DNA from 3 places in the Streptomyces sp. NPDC027672 genome. Region 3 is predicted to be linked to each of the others. Evidence: predicted binding sites of a transcription regulator. Region 3 holds the regulator's gene; each other region holds the start of a gene.
What was found. The regulator HrcA, encoded in region 3, represses chaperone genes, less so after heat shock. The targets are predictions, from matches to a motif close to TTNGCACTCNGNNNNNCNGAGTGCNAA.

Region 1 (4,276 bases), on a different contig from region 3:
ACCTCAACCCGGGCTGGACCCGGCTGGTCAAGGCCGACAACCTGGCCCGCGAACTGGGCGTGACCGGCGGCCTGTACATCAAGGACGACTCCGGCAACCCGACCCACTCCTTCAAGGACCGGGTCGTCGCCCAGGCCCTGGAGGCCGCCCGCGCCTTCGGCTTCACCACGCTCTCCTGCTCCTCCACCGGCAACCTGGCCGGTGCCGTCGGCGCCGCCGCCGCCCGGGCCGGCCTGCGCTCCTGTGTGTTCATCCCGCACGACCTGGAGCAGGCCAAGATCGTCATGGCCGCGGTCTACGGCGGTGACCTCGTCGGCATCGAGGGCAACTACGACGACGTCAACCGCTTCTGTTCCGAGCTGATCGGCGACCCGGCCGGCGAGGGCTGGGGCTTCGTCAACGTCAACCTGCGGCCGTACTACGCGGAGGGCTCCAAGACCCTGGCGTACGAGATCTGCGAGCAGCTCGGCTGGCGGCTGCCCGACCAGCTCGTGATCCCGATCGCCTCCGGCTCCCAGCTGACGAAGGTCGACAAGGGGCTCCAGGAGCTGATCAGGCTGGGCCTGGTCGAGGACCGGCCGTACAAGATCTTCGGCGCCCAGGCCGCGGGCTGCTCGCCGGTGTCCACCGCCTTCAAGGCCGGCCACGACGTGGTCCGCCCGCAGAAGCCGGACACCATCGCCAAGTCCCTGGCGATCGGCAACCCGGCCGACGGGCCGTACGTCCTGGACATCGCGCGCCGCACCGGCGGTGCCGTGGAGGACGTGACGGACGAGCAGGTCGTGGACGCGATCAGGCTGCTCGCCCGCACCGAGGGGATCTTCGCGGAGACGGCGGGCGGGGTCACCGTCGGCGTCGCCCGCAAGCTGCTCGAGGACGGCGTGCTGGACCCGGCGAAGACCACGGTCGTCCTGAACACCGGCGACGGCCTGAAGACCCTGGACGCGGTGGCCGGCACCGGCCTGACCGCCACCATCCGCCCGACCCTGGACTCCTTCCGAGAGGCTGGCCTCGCATGAGCGTGACCGTTCGCATCCCCACCATCCTGCGCACCTACACCGGCGGCCGGGCCGAGGTCGCCGCCGAGGGCGGGACGCTCGGCGAGGTCATCGCCGACCTGGAGAAGAACCACACCGGGATCGCCGCCCGGGTCCTGGACGACCAGGGCAAGCTGCGCCGGTTCGTCAACGTGTACGTCAACGACGACGACGTGCGGTTCGAGCAGGGCCTGGACACGGCGACCCCCGACGGCGCCGGCGTCTCGATCATCCCGGCGGTCGCCGGCGGCTGATCGTCGCCCCCGGTCACCGCGGTAACCGAGCGTTCATCGGATTGCCCCCTCCGTAAGAGAAACGGAGGGGGCAATTCTGTGTGATTGAGCGCGGTAGAGTTGGGGAACACGGTCGCGGCCGTCGCGCCGCGGGCCCTGGATTCATGCCGCCTGCCCGACAAGAAGTAGCCAAAGTGTGCAGGTTCTTTGCGGCTTTTGTGGCTTTCATGGGGCCCGACTTGCCCTGAAGTCAGGTGAATTCTCGCCACATTCCGGACCCCTCGCGTCCAGATTTCTCGTCCGATTGACCTGTTGCAGACGGCAGTTGGACAGATACATTCAGCCGCGGTCGACGCGTTCCGGCGCACGCCCCCAGACCGGTTGGGGGGTGAGGTCTGACCCGGGTCCGCGAAGTGTGGATCTGTGCAAGGGCCAGTAATAGGGGAGTTAGGCATGGCTCAGGGCACCGTCAAGTGGTTCAACGCGGAGAAGGGGTACGGCTTCATCGCGGTCGACGGTGGTGCGGACGTATTCGTCCACTACAGCGCGATCCAGATGGACGGCTACCGCACCCTGGAAGAGGGTCAGCGGGTCGAGTTCGAGATCTCGCAGGGCCAGAAGGGTCCGCAGGCCGATATGGTTCGCGTCACCGCCTGAACATTTCTCGCGTGAAGGGCCCGCACCTCGCAGAGGGTGCGGGCCCTTCGCCATGCCTGGGCTTGGTGTGCCCTTCGCCCTGCCCGGCCTCCGGTTGCGACCTCCGGTCTCCGGCGTCCGCACGGCGGCCGGCGGCGCCCCGTACCGCTCCCGGCGCCCGGCCTCCGCCCGTCACCCGACCGCCGTCTCTTGGGGCCCGCTTCGCGAGCGCGTCTTGCACTCGGGCATGCCGAGTGCTAATCATTGCGTTAGCACTCTGAAGGTGAGAGTGACAGCGAAGGACCGGGTCGGTGAGGCCCGCGGGTCAGGTGGGGCAAGGAACCACACGGCCGGCGAGCCGTCCGTCGCGGGCGCGGGCGCGGTCCGAAGGAATCACCCCCAGTCCTGGAGGGACCACTTCACATGGCCAAGATCATCGCGTTCGACGAGGAGGCGCGGCGCGGCCTCGAGCGCGGCATGAACCAGCTCGCGGACGCCGTGAAGGTGACGCTCGGCCCCAAGGGCCGCAACGTCGTCCTCGAGAAGAAGTGGGGCGCGCCCACGATCACCAACGATGGTGTCTCCATCGCCAAGGAGATCGAGCTCGAGGACCCGTACGAGAAGATCGGCGCCGAGCTGGTCAAGGAAGTCGCCAAGAAGACGGACGACGTCGCCGGCGACGGTACGACCACGGCGACCGTGCTCGCCCAGGCCCTGGTCAAGGAGGGCCTGCGCAACGTAGCCGCCGGTGCCAACCCGATGGCCCTGAAGCGCGGTATCGAGAAGGCCGTCGAGGCCGTCTCCGCCGCCCTGCTGGAGCAGGCGAAGGACGTCGAGACCAAGGAGCAGATCGCCTCCACGGCCTCCATCTCCGCCGCCGACACCCAGATCGGCGAGCTGATCGCCGAGGCCATGGACAAGGTCGGCAAGGAAGGCGTCATCACCGTCGAGGAGAGCAACACCTTCGGCCTGGAGCTCGAGCTCACCGAGGGCATGCGCTTCGACAAGGGTTACATCTCCGCCTACTTCGCCACCGACATGGAGCGCATGGAGGCGGTGCTCGAGGACCCGTACATCCTCATCGCCAACTCCAAGATCTCCTCGGTCAAGGACCTGCTCCCGCTGCTGGAGAAGGTCATGCAGTCGGGCAAGCCGCTGCTGATCATCGCCGAGGACGTCGAGGGCGAGGCCCTGTCGACCCTGGTCGTCAACAAGATCCGCGGCACCTTCAAGTCCGTCGCCGTCAAGGCCCCGGGCTTCGGCGACCGCCGCAAGGCCATGCTCGGCGACATCGCCATCCTCACGGGCGGCGAGGTCATCTCCGAGGAGGTCGGCCTCAAGCTGGAGAACGCGACCCTGGACCTCCTGGGCCGCGCCCGCAAGGTCGTCATCACCAAGGACGAGACCACCATCGTCGACGGTGCCGGCTCCTCCGAGCAGGTCAACGGCCGGGTCAACCAGATCCGCGCCGAGATCGAGAACAGCGACTCCGACTACGACCGCGAGAAGCTGCAGGAGCGCCTGGCGAAGCTGGCCGGCGGTGTCGCGGTCATCAAGGCCGGTGCCGCCACCGAGGTGGAGCTCAAGGAGCGCAAGCACCGCATCGAGGACGCCGTCCGCAACGCGAAGGCCGCCGTCGAGGAGGGCATCGTCGCCGGTGGTGGCGTGGCCCTGCTGCAGGCCTCCCAGGTCTTCGAGAAGCTGGAGCTGGAGGGTGACGAGGCGACCGGTGCCAACGCCGTGCGCGTCGCCCTGGAGGCCCCGCTGAAGCAGATCGCCGTCAACGCCGGCCTCGAGGGCGGTGTCGTGGTGGAGAAGGTGCGCAACCTGACCCCGGGCCACGGCCTGAACGCCGCGACCGGCGAGTACGTCGACCTGGTCGCCGAGGGCATCATCGACCCGGCGAAGGTGACCCGTTCCGCGCTGCAGAACGCCGCCTCCATCGCCGCGCTGTTCCTCACCACCGAGGCCGTCATCGCCGACAAGCCGGAGAAGACCGCCGCGCCGGCCGGCGGCGGCATGCCGGGCGGTGACATGGACTTCTGATCGGCCTGACCGCTGATCGTCGTCTGTACGAACCGAGGGCGGCACCTCCTGTTCCGACAGGAGGTGCCGCCCTCGGCCGTTGTGCCCGCTGCGCCCGCGCCGCTCAGGGAGCGATGCGCAGGGAGGTGAACCGCGGCCAGGCCGTGTCCCTCGCCTCGTCGCGCACGGCCAGCGCCAGACCGCCGCCGGTGCGCGCGGGATCGGGGTCTGCCGTGGCCCGGGCCACCAGCGGGGCGCCGCCGTCCACGGTGATCCGGACCCCGCCGGGCGAGACCTCCAGGCTCAGCCGGTGCCGGGCCGCCGGGACCAGCTTGCGGACCGTGA
Region 2 (4,276 bases), on a different contig from region 3:
GACGAGCTGCGGATGCTCAAGGTGCACTGCGAGGCGGTGCTCCGGCTGACGTCGGCGGCGGCCGGGGCGATGCGCGAGCGCGGCCGGGGCGGGGTGGTGAACGTCGCCTCGGTGGCCGCCTTCGTCCCGCGCGGCACGTACGGCGCTTCCAAGGCGTGGGTGGTGCAGTTCACCCAGGGCGCGGCGAAGGACCTGGCGGGCAGCGGGGTCCGGCTGATGGCGCTGTGCCCGGGGTTCGTGCGCACCGAGTTCCACCAGCGGGCCGGGATGGGCACGGACAACATCCCCGGCTGGATGTGGCTGGACGCCGACAAACTGGTCGCGGCGGCCCTGGCCGACCTCGCGCGCGGCAGGACGGTCTCCATCCCGGACCCGCGCTACAAGGCGCTGATGGGTCTGGCGAAGGTGGCGCCGCGCGGGCTGCTGGGCGGCATCAGCTCCCGCACGGGCCGCAAGTACGGGCCGCAGTAGCGGCCGTGGCGCAGGGGGTGCGGCGGTCCGGCGCGCCGGGCGCGCGGGAGCGGCGGACAGGGCGAAGGCCCGGCACCCCGAGGGGTGCCGGGCCTTCGCTCGGAAGCTGTCGCCTCAGTGGGCGTGGCCGTGGCTGTGACCACCGGCGGCCGGCTCCTCCTCTTCCTTCTTCTCGACGACCAGGGTCTCGGTCGTGAGCAGCAGGGAGGCGATGGAGGCGGCGTTCTCCAGGGCGGAGCGGGTGACCTTGACCGGGTCGATGACGCCGGCCTTGATCAGGTCGCCGTACTCGCCGGTGGCGGCGTTGTAGCCCTGTCCCTTGTCCAGGTCCTTGACCTTGGACACGATGACGTAGCCCTCCTGGCCGGCGTTCTCGCCGATCCAGCGCAGCGGCTCGACCACGGCGTTGCGGACCACGGCGACACCGGTGGCCTCGTCGCCGGTCTTGTCGAGGTTGCCCTCCAGGACCTTGGAGGCGTGGACCAGAGCGGAACCGCCACCGGAGACGATGCCCTCCTCGACCGCGGCGCGGGTCGCGGAGATGGCGTCCTCCAGGCGGTGCTTCTTCTCCTTCAGCTCCACCTCGGTGGCGGCGCCGACCTTGATCACGCACACGCCGCCGGCCAGCTTCGCGAGGCGCTCCTGGAGCTTCTCGCGGTCCCAGTCGGAGTCGGTGGACTCGATCTCGGCCTTGATCTGCGCGATGCGGCCCTGCACGTCCTCGGACTTGCCACCGCCGTCGACGATCGTGGTGTCGTCCTTGGTGACGGTGACGCGGCGGGCCGAGCCGAGCACGTCGGTGCCGACCTGGTCCAGCTTGAGGCCGACCTCTTCGGAGATGACGGTGGCGCCGGTGAGGACGGCCATGTCCTGGAGCATCGCCTTGCGGCGGTCGCCGAAGCCGGGGGCCTTCACCGCGACGGCGTTGAAGGTGCCGCGGATCTTGTTGACGACCAGGGTCGACAGGGCCTCGCCCTCGACGTCCTCGGCGATGATCAGCAGCGGCTTGGAGGAGCCGGCCTGGATGACCTTCTCCAGCAGCGGGAGCAGCTCGGTGATGGCCGAGATCTTGCCCTGGTTGATGAGGATGTACGGGTCCTCGAGGACGGCCTCCATGCGCTCCTGGTCCGTCACGAAGTACGGCGACAGGTAGCCCTTGTCGAAGGCCATGCCCTCGGTGAAGTCCAGCTCCAGACCGAAGGTGTTGGACTCCTCGACGGTGATGACACCGTCCTTGCCGACCTTGTCCATGGCCTCGGCGATCAGCTCGCCGACCTGCTGGTCCTGGGCGGACAGCGCGGCGACGGCGGCGATGTCGGACTTCTCGTCGATCGGGCGGGCCGAGGAGAGCAGCTCCTCGGAGATGGCCTTGACGGCGGCGTCGATGCCCTTCTTCAGGGCGGCCGGGGAGGCGCCGGCGGCGACGTTCTTCAGGCCCTCGCGGACCAGCGCCTGGGCGAGGACGGTGGCGGTGGTGGTGCCGTCACCCGCGATGTCGTTGGTCTTGGTCGCCACCTCCTTCACCAGCTGCGCGCCGAGGTTCTCGTACGGGTCCTCGATCTCCACCTCACGGGCGATCGTGACACCGTCGTTGGTGATGGTGGGGGCACCGAACTTCTTGTCGATGACGACGTTGCGGCCACGGGGGCCGATCGTCACCTTGACGGTGTCCGCCAGCTTGTTGACGCCGCGCTCAAGGGCGCGACGGGCGTCCTCGTCGAACTTCAGGATCTTCGCCATGACAGCGGGAGCCCTCTCGGGAATCTGTAGGTGAAAAGACGCTGCGCCCCGGGCGCCCGGCTTGTTATCGGGCTCGGGGGCCAGGGGCGCAGCTCAAGCGGATTGCTTGAGGTGATTACTTCTCGATGATCGCGAGCACGTCGCGAGCCGAGAGGACGAGGTACTCGTCACCGTTGTACTTCACCTCGGTGCCGCCGTACTTGCTGTAGAGGACGACGTCGCCCACCTTGACGTCGAGCGGGAGACGCTCGCCGTTCTCGAACCGGCCCGGGCCCACAGCGAGGACGGCGCCCTCCTGGGGCTTCTCCTTCGCGGTGTCCGGGATGACCAGGCCAGAGGCCGTGGTCTGCTCGGCGTCCAGCGGCTGGACCACGATGCGGTCCTCGAGCGGCTTGATGGCAACCTTGGAGCTGGCGGTCGTCACGATCCGACCTCCCCCTTCGGAGATCTCACGGGGTTAACTGTCTGAGGTGGCGACCAGGTCGATCCGTCGTCGCGGGTGCCGGACCTGCCCGTCGCTTTTGTTGGCACTCTCACCTGCTGAGTGCCAGAGCCGAGACTATGACCGCGATTAGCACTCGGTCAAGCGGAGTGCCAATGACGCGCGGCGCGTCGGCCGCGGAACAGCGCGTGGGGGTGGTTCCGCGGCCCGGAGTTGCCGGAAAAACCAGAAAAATCGGAGTTACAGATAGTCCTCTAGGCGGGCCGCCGTCAGGCCCCTGGCCTGAGCCTCCCTCAGCACCCGTGCCGTGCGCTCGCGCAGGGGCGCGTCCGCCGGTTCGCCGGGCTCCACCAGGACGATGTCGCCGGGGCCGAGGCGGCGGGGGCCGTGCGCGCAGACGAGGCCGTCCGGGGTGAGGGCCGCGCGCCACAGGACGATCGCGGAGATGCCGCAGTCGGCCGCGGCGCGCAGGGTGGCCGGGTCGGGGTAGCCGTAGGCCAGGCGGAAGAAGCGCGGGCGGACGCCGAGGCGGGTGCGCAGGCGGTCCTGCCGGCCGCAGATCTCGGCGCGCCGGCGGGCGTACGGCAGTCCGGCCGGGGCCCGCCGCCCGGCGGTACGGTTCCCGATGCCGGCGCCGAGCGCGCGCAGCCGGGCCAGCCGGCGGTCCCCGCGCGCGGCGAGGCGGTCGTCGGGGAACAGGGTGAGGGGCAGCCGCAGGTCGCGGACCATGTCGGCGAAGCGTGGATCGCGGTCGGCGCCGTCGTCGTAGGTGAGGAAGACGACCGGGTCGCGGGTGGGGACGCGGTCGACCACCACGGGCAGGCCGCGGGCCGCCGGGCGCGCGGCGAGCGGGCGGGCCGGGTGCGCCGGGAAGCGGGCGAGCGGGCGGGTCAGGCCCCAGCGCCGGTACGCGTGGCCGGGTGCGGCGGCGTGCGGGCGCACCCCTTCGGCGGCCTTCTTGCCGAGGCGTTCGATGGGGTCGACGGACTGGGCGCAGCCCGTCAGGAGCAGGGCCGCGGCGAGGACCGCGGCCGGGCCCCGCCCGCGCCTCACAGGTAGTCCTCCAGGCGGGCCACGGCGTAGCCCTCGCGGGTGACCTTGTCCAGGAAGCGGCGCATGTCGTCCACCATCGTGCCGTTCCAGTCGTCCCGGCCGCGGAAGTGGGTCAGGACGATGTCGCCGGGGTGCAGCCGGCGGTCCCAGTCGCGGTACTCCCAGTGGTCGACGAACACCTCCTCGTCCCAGATCGGCGCGTACTTGATCCCGCACGTCCGGGCGGCGCGCAGGGTGTCGCCGTTGTAGTTGCCGTACGGCGGCCGGAAGACGGTGGGCGCCTTGCCGAACTGCTTCTTGATGACGGCCTGCATGCCGCAGATCTCGTCCTTCTGCTCCTCGTAGGACAGGCCGGGCAGGTAGGGGTGGGTGAGGGTGTGGTTGTTCAGGGTGACGCCCTGGGCCTGCATCCGGCGGAAGTAGCCGTAGTCCTCCTTGACGAGGTAGTCGCTGAGGAAGGCCGTGTACGGCACCTTCAGCTCGCTCATCATGCGCAGGAACGCCGGGTCCTTCTCGGCGCCGTCGTCGATGGTGAGGAAGACGACCTTGTGCCGGGTGGGGATGGTGGTG
Region 3 (4,276 bases):
CCGCTGCCTGCACAACGAGCTGTACTGGCGGGGCGCCGACTGGTGGGGCGCGGGTCCCGGGGCGCACTCGCACCTGGGCGGTGTGCGCTGGTGGAACGTCAAGCACCCGGGGGCGTACGCGGCGGCCCTCGCCGCCGGCCGCTCCCCGGGCGCCGGCCGGGAACTGCTGTCCGAGGAGGACCGGCGGGTGGAACGCGTCCTGCTGGAGCTGCGGCTGCGCGAGGGCGTCCCGCTGTCCCTGCTGCGGGAGGACGGCCTCGCGGCGTCCCGGCGCGCGCTGGCCGACGGACTGCTCCAGCGGGGCCCGTACGACGAGGGACGGGCCGTCCTCACGCTGCGCGGCCGGCTGCTGGCGGACGCGGTGGTGCGGGACCTGGTGGACTGATCACCCCGGCGGGTGAACCCCGGACGGGTGCCGGACCCCGCCGGTCCGGCACCCGTCCGGACGTCAGGCCCCGCCGCCCGTGACGAAGTCGATCAGCTCCTCCACCCGGCCCAGCAGCTCCGGCTCCAGGTCCTTGTAGGAGGTCACCCGCTTCAGGATCGCCTGCCACACCGCGCCGGTGTTCTCCGCCGGCCAGCCCAGCGCCCGGCACACCCCGGTCTTCCAGTCCTGCCCCTTCGGCACCGCCGGCCAGGCCGGGATGCCCAGCGAGGCCGGTTTCACCGCCTGCCAGACGTCGATGTACGGGTGCCCGACGACCAGCGCGTGGGCGCTGGTCACCGACTCGGCGATCCGCCACTCCTTGGTGCCCGGCACCAGGTGGTCCACGAGGACGCCCAGCCGGGCGCCGGGACCCGGGGCGAAGGACTCCACGATCGCCGGCAGGTCGTCCACGCCCTCCAGATACTCCACGACCACGCCCTCCACGCGCAGGTCGTCGCCCCACACCTTCTCGACCAGCTCGGCGTCGTGCCGGCCCTCCACGTAGATCCGCCCGGCGCGGGCCACGCGCGCGCGGGCCTGCGGGACGGCGACCGAACCGGAGGCCGTACGGGCCGGCCGCGCCGCGCCCGGGGCCGGCCGGACCAGCGTCACCGTCCTGCCCTCCAGCAGGAAGCCGCCCGGCGCGAGCGGGAACACCCGGTGCTTGCCGAAGCGGTCCTCCAGGGTCACCGCGCCCGCCTCGCAGCCGATCACCGCCCCGCAGAACCCGGTGCCGGCCTCCTCCACCACCAGCCCCGCCTCGGCCGGCACCTCCGGCACCGGTGCGGGCTTCTTCCACGGCGGGGTCAGGTCGGCGGAGTACACGCGGGGGCGCGGGCCCCGGGGACCTTCGTCGGCGGGGCGGCGGCGGGAGACGGGTGGGCGCATTCGCCCGACGATAGGAGAAGCGGCGGACCCGTTCTCACGACACGCCGAAACGCGCCGCCAGCTCCTCGCGCTGGCGCCGCACGAACGCCGCGTCCACCACCGCTCCGTGACCGGGCACGTACAGCGCGTCCTCGCCGCCCAGCGCCACCAGCCGGTCCAGGGCGGCCGGCCAGCGCGCCGGGACCGCGTCGGGACCGGCCTGCGGCACGCCGGACTCCTCCACCAGGTCGCCGCAGAACACCACCTCCGGATCGCCCGGCACCAGCACCACGAGGTCGTGCGCCGTGTGCCCCGGGCCCACGTTGGCCAGCAGCGCCTGGCGGCCGTCGCCGAGGTCGAGGGTCCACTCCCCGGAGACCAGGTGGCCGGGCGGCACCAGCGCGTCCACCGCCTCGTCCGCGTCCGCCACCGGCAGGCCGTTGCGCACCGCGTCCAGGTGCAGCCCCGCGCGCTCGTGGGCGAACACGGCGTCCAGGCCCACCGCGCCGTACACCTGCGCCCCGGCGAACGCGGCGGCGCCGAAGACGTGGTCGAAGTGGGGATGGGTGAACGCGAGATGGGTCACACGGCCGCCCGCCAGTTCCTCGGCCCGCGCGCGCAGCCGGGCCCCCTCCGCGAGGCTGGAACCCGCGTCCACGAGCAGCGCCGTCCCCGCGCCCAGGACCAGCCCCGCCGTGCAGTCCCACCCGGGGAGCCTGCACCGGCCCACCCCGGGGGCCAGCCGTTCCCAGCCCAGCTCTTCCCAAGTCACGGTCATACCGGCGACGCTAGCGGTAGGAACCGGTACGGCGGCCCGACCTTGCCCAGTGTGTACCCGACAGCCGTACACTGGGCCGGGGAATGCTGGCACTCGCGTGGGAGGAGTGCCAGGCGGACGACCCGAACGGACGAGGGGACGACGTGCTGGAGGTGCGCGCATGCTGAGTGAACGCAGGCTTCAGGTGCTGCGCGCCATCGTCCAGGACTACGTGGGCACCGAGGAGCCGGTCGGTTCCAAGGCGCTCACCGAGCGGCACAACCTCGGCGTCTCCCCGGCCACCGTCCGCAACGACATGGCGGCCCTGGAGGACGAGGGGTACATCGCGCAGCCGCACACCAGCGCGGGGCGCATCCCCACCGACAAGGGCTACCGGCTGTTCGTGGACAAGCTGGCGGGCGTCAAGCCGATGACCGCGCCCGAGCGGCGGGCGATCCAGAACTTCCTGGAGGGCGCCGTCGACCTCGACGACGTCGTGGCCCGGACGGTGCGGCTGCTCGCGCAGCTCACCCGGCAGGTCGCCGTCGTGCAGTACCCCTCGCTGACCCGGTCCACGGTCCGGCACGTGGAGCTGCTCTCGCTGGCTCCCGCCCGGGTGATGCTCGTGCTGATCACGGACACCGGCCGGGTCGAGCAGCGTATGGTCGACTGCCCGGCGCCGTTCGGCGAGGGTTCGCTGGCGGATCTGCGGGCGCGGCTGAACAGCAGGGTCGCGGGCCGCCGGTTCGCCGATGTGCCCAAGCTGGTCGAGGACCTGCCGGAGGCCTTCGATCCGGAGGACCGCGGTACGGTCTCCACGGTGCTCTCCACTCTGCTGGAGACACTGGTCGAGGAGAACGAGGAGCGGCTCATGATCGGCGGCACCGCCAACCTGACCCGCTTCGGGCACGATTTCCCCCTCACGATCCGGCCGGTGCTGGAGGCGCTGGAGGAGCAGGTCGTGCTCCTCAAGCTGCTCGGCGAGGCCAAGGACCCGGGCGTGACCGTGCGCATCGGCCACGAGAACGCCCACGAGGGACTCAACTCCACCTCCGTCGTGTCGGTCGGCTACGGTTCGGGCGGCGAGGCGGTTGCCAAGCTCGGCGTGGTCGGACCGACCCGCATGGACTACCCGGGAACGATGGGAGCGGTACGCGCAGTGGCACGGTACGTCGGACAGATCCTGGCGGAGTCGTAAGTGGCCACGGACTACTACGCCGTTCTCGGCGTGCGCCGCGACGCGTCGCAGGATGAGATCAAGAAGGCGTTCCGGAGGCTCGCGCGCGAGCTGCACCCGGACGTCAACCCCGATCCGAAGACCCAGGAGCGGTTCAAGGAGATCAACGCCGCTTACGAGGTGCTGTCGGACCCGCAGAAGAAGCAGGTCTACGACCTCGGCGGCGACCCGCTCTCGCAGTCCGGCGGCGCCGGCGCGGGCGGCTTCGGGGCCGGCGGCTTCGGCAACTTCTCCGACATCATGGACGCGTTCTTCGGCACGGCGTCGCAGCGCGGGCCGCGCTCGCGCACCCGGCGCGGCCAGGACGCGATGATCCGGATCGAGGTCGAGCTGGACGAGGCGGCCTTCGGGACGACCAAGGACATCCAGGTCGACACCGCCGTCGTCTGCAACACCTGCAACGGCGAGGGCGCGGCCCCGGGCACGTCCGCGCAGACGTGTGACATGTGCCGCGGCCGGGGCGAGGTCTCCCAGGTCACCCGGTCCTTCCTGGGCCAGGTCATGACCTCCCGGCCGTGCCCGCAGTGCCAGGGCTTCGGCACGGTCGTGCCGACCCCGTGCCCGGAGTGCGCCGGCGACGGCCGGGTCCGCTCCCGCCGCACGCTGACCGTGAAGATCCCGGCCGGCGTCGACAACGGCACGCGGATCCAGCTCGCCGGCGAGGGCGAGGTCGGCCCCGGCGGCGGCCCGGCCGGTGACCTGTACGTCGAGATCCACGAGCTGCCGCACTCCACCTTCCAGCGGCGCGGCGACGACCTGCACTGCACGGTCACCATCCCGATGACGGCCGCGGCGCTCGGCACCAAGGTCCCGCTGGAGACCCTGGACGGCATGGAGGAGGTCGACATCCGGCCCGGCACCCAGTCCGGCCAGTCGATCCCGCTGCACGACCGCGGGGTCACGCACCTGCGCGGCGGCGGCCGGGGCGACCTGATCGTGCACGTCGAGGTGCAGACGCCGACCAAGCTGGACCCGGAGCAGGAGCGCC

Region 1: groL (chaperonin GroEL) is a predicted target of HrcA. The motif match lies at 2,141-2,167, and genes of this name have one in related genera.
Region 2: groES (co-chaperone GroES) is a predicted target of HrcA. The motif match lies at 2,783-2,809, and genes of this name have one in related genera.

What each region holds. Positions count from the first base shown of each region.
Region 1 covers NZ_JBVHSO010000010.1:212,810-217,085, reverse strand. Annotated here, with positions in the region: gene thrC (threonine synthase) at 1-1,019, shown strand, start outside; gene ACZ4SV_RS24685 (MoaD/ThiS family protein) at 1,016-1,291, shown strand; gene ACZ4SV_RS24680 (cold-shock protein) at 1,724-1,927, shown strand; gene groL (chaperonin GroEL) at 2,330-3,952, shown strand; gene ACZ4SV_RS24670 (polysaccharide deacetylase family protein) at 4,056-4,276, opposite strand, start outside.
Region 2 covers NZ_JBVHSO010000001.1:732,084-736,359, forward strand. Annotated here, with positions in the region: gene ACZ4SV_RS03220 (SDR family NAD(P)-dependent oxidoreductase) at 1-471, shown strand, start outside; gene groL (chaperonin GroEL) at 586-2,211, opposite strand; gene groES (co-chaperone GroES) at 2,327-2,635, opposite strand; gene ACZ4SV_RS03235 (polysaccharide deacetylase family protein) at 2,894-3,706, opposite strand; gene ACZ4SV_RS03240 (polysaccharide deacetylase family protein) at 3,703-4,276, opposite strand, start outside.
Region 3 covers NZ_JBVHSO010000009.1:196,974-201,249, reverse strand. Annotated here, with positions in the region: gene hemW (radical SAM family heme chaperone HemW) at 1-385, shown strand, start outside; gene ACZ4SV_RS22785 (DUF3097 domain-containing protein) at 449-1,315, opposite strand; gene ACZ4SV_RS22780 (MBL fold metallo-hydrolase) at 1,350-2,072, opposite strand; gene hrcA (heat-inducible transcriptional repressor HrcA) at 2,233-3,249, shown strand; gene dnaJ (molecular chaperone DnaJ) at 3,250-4,276, shown strand, end outside.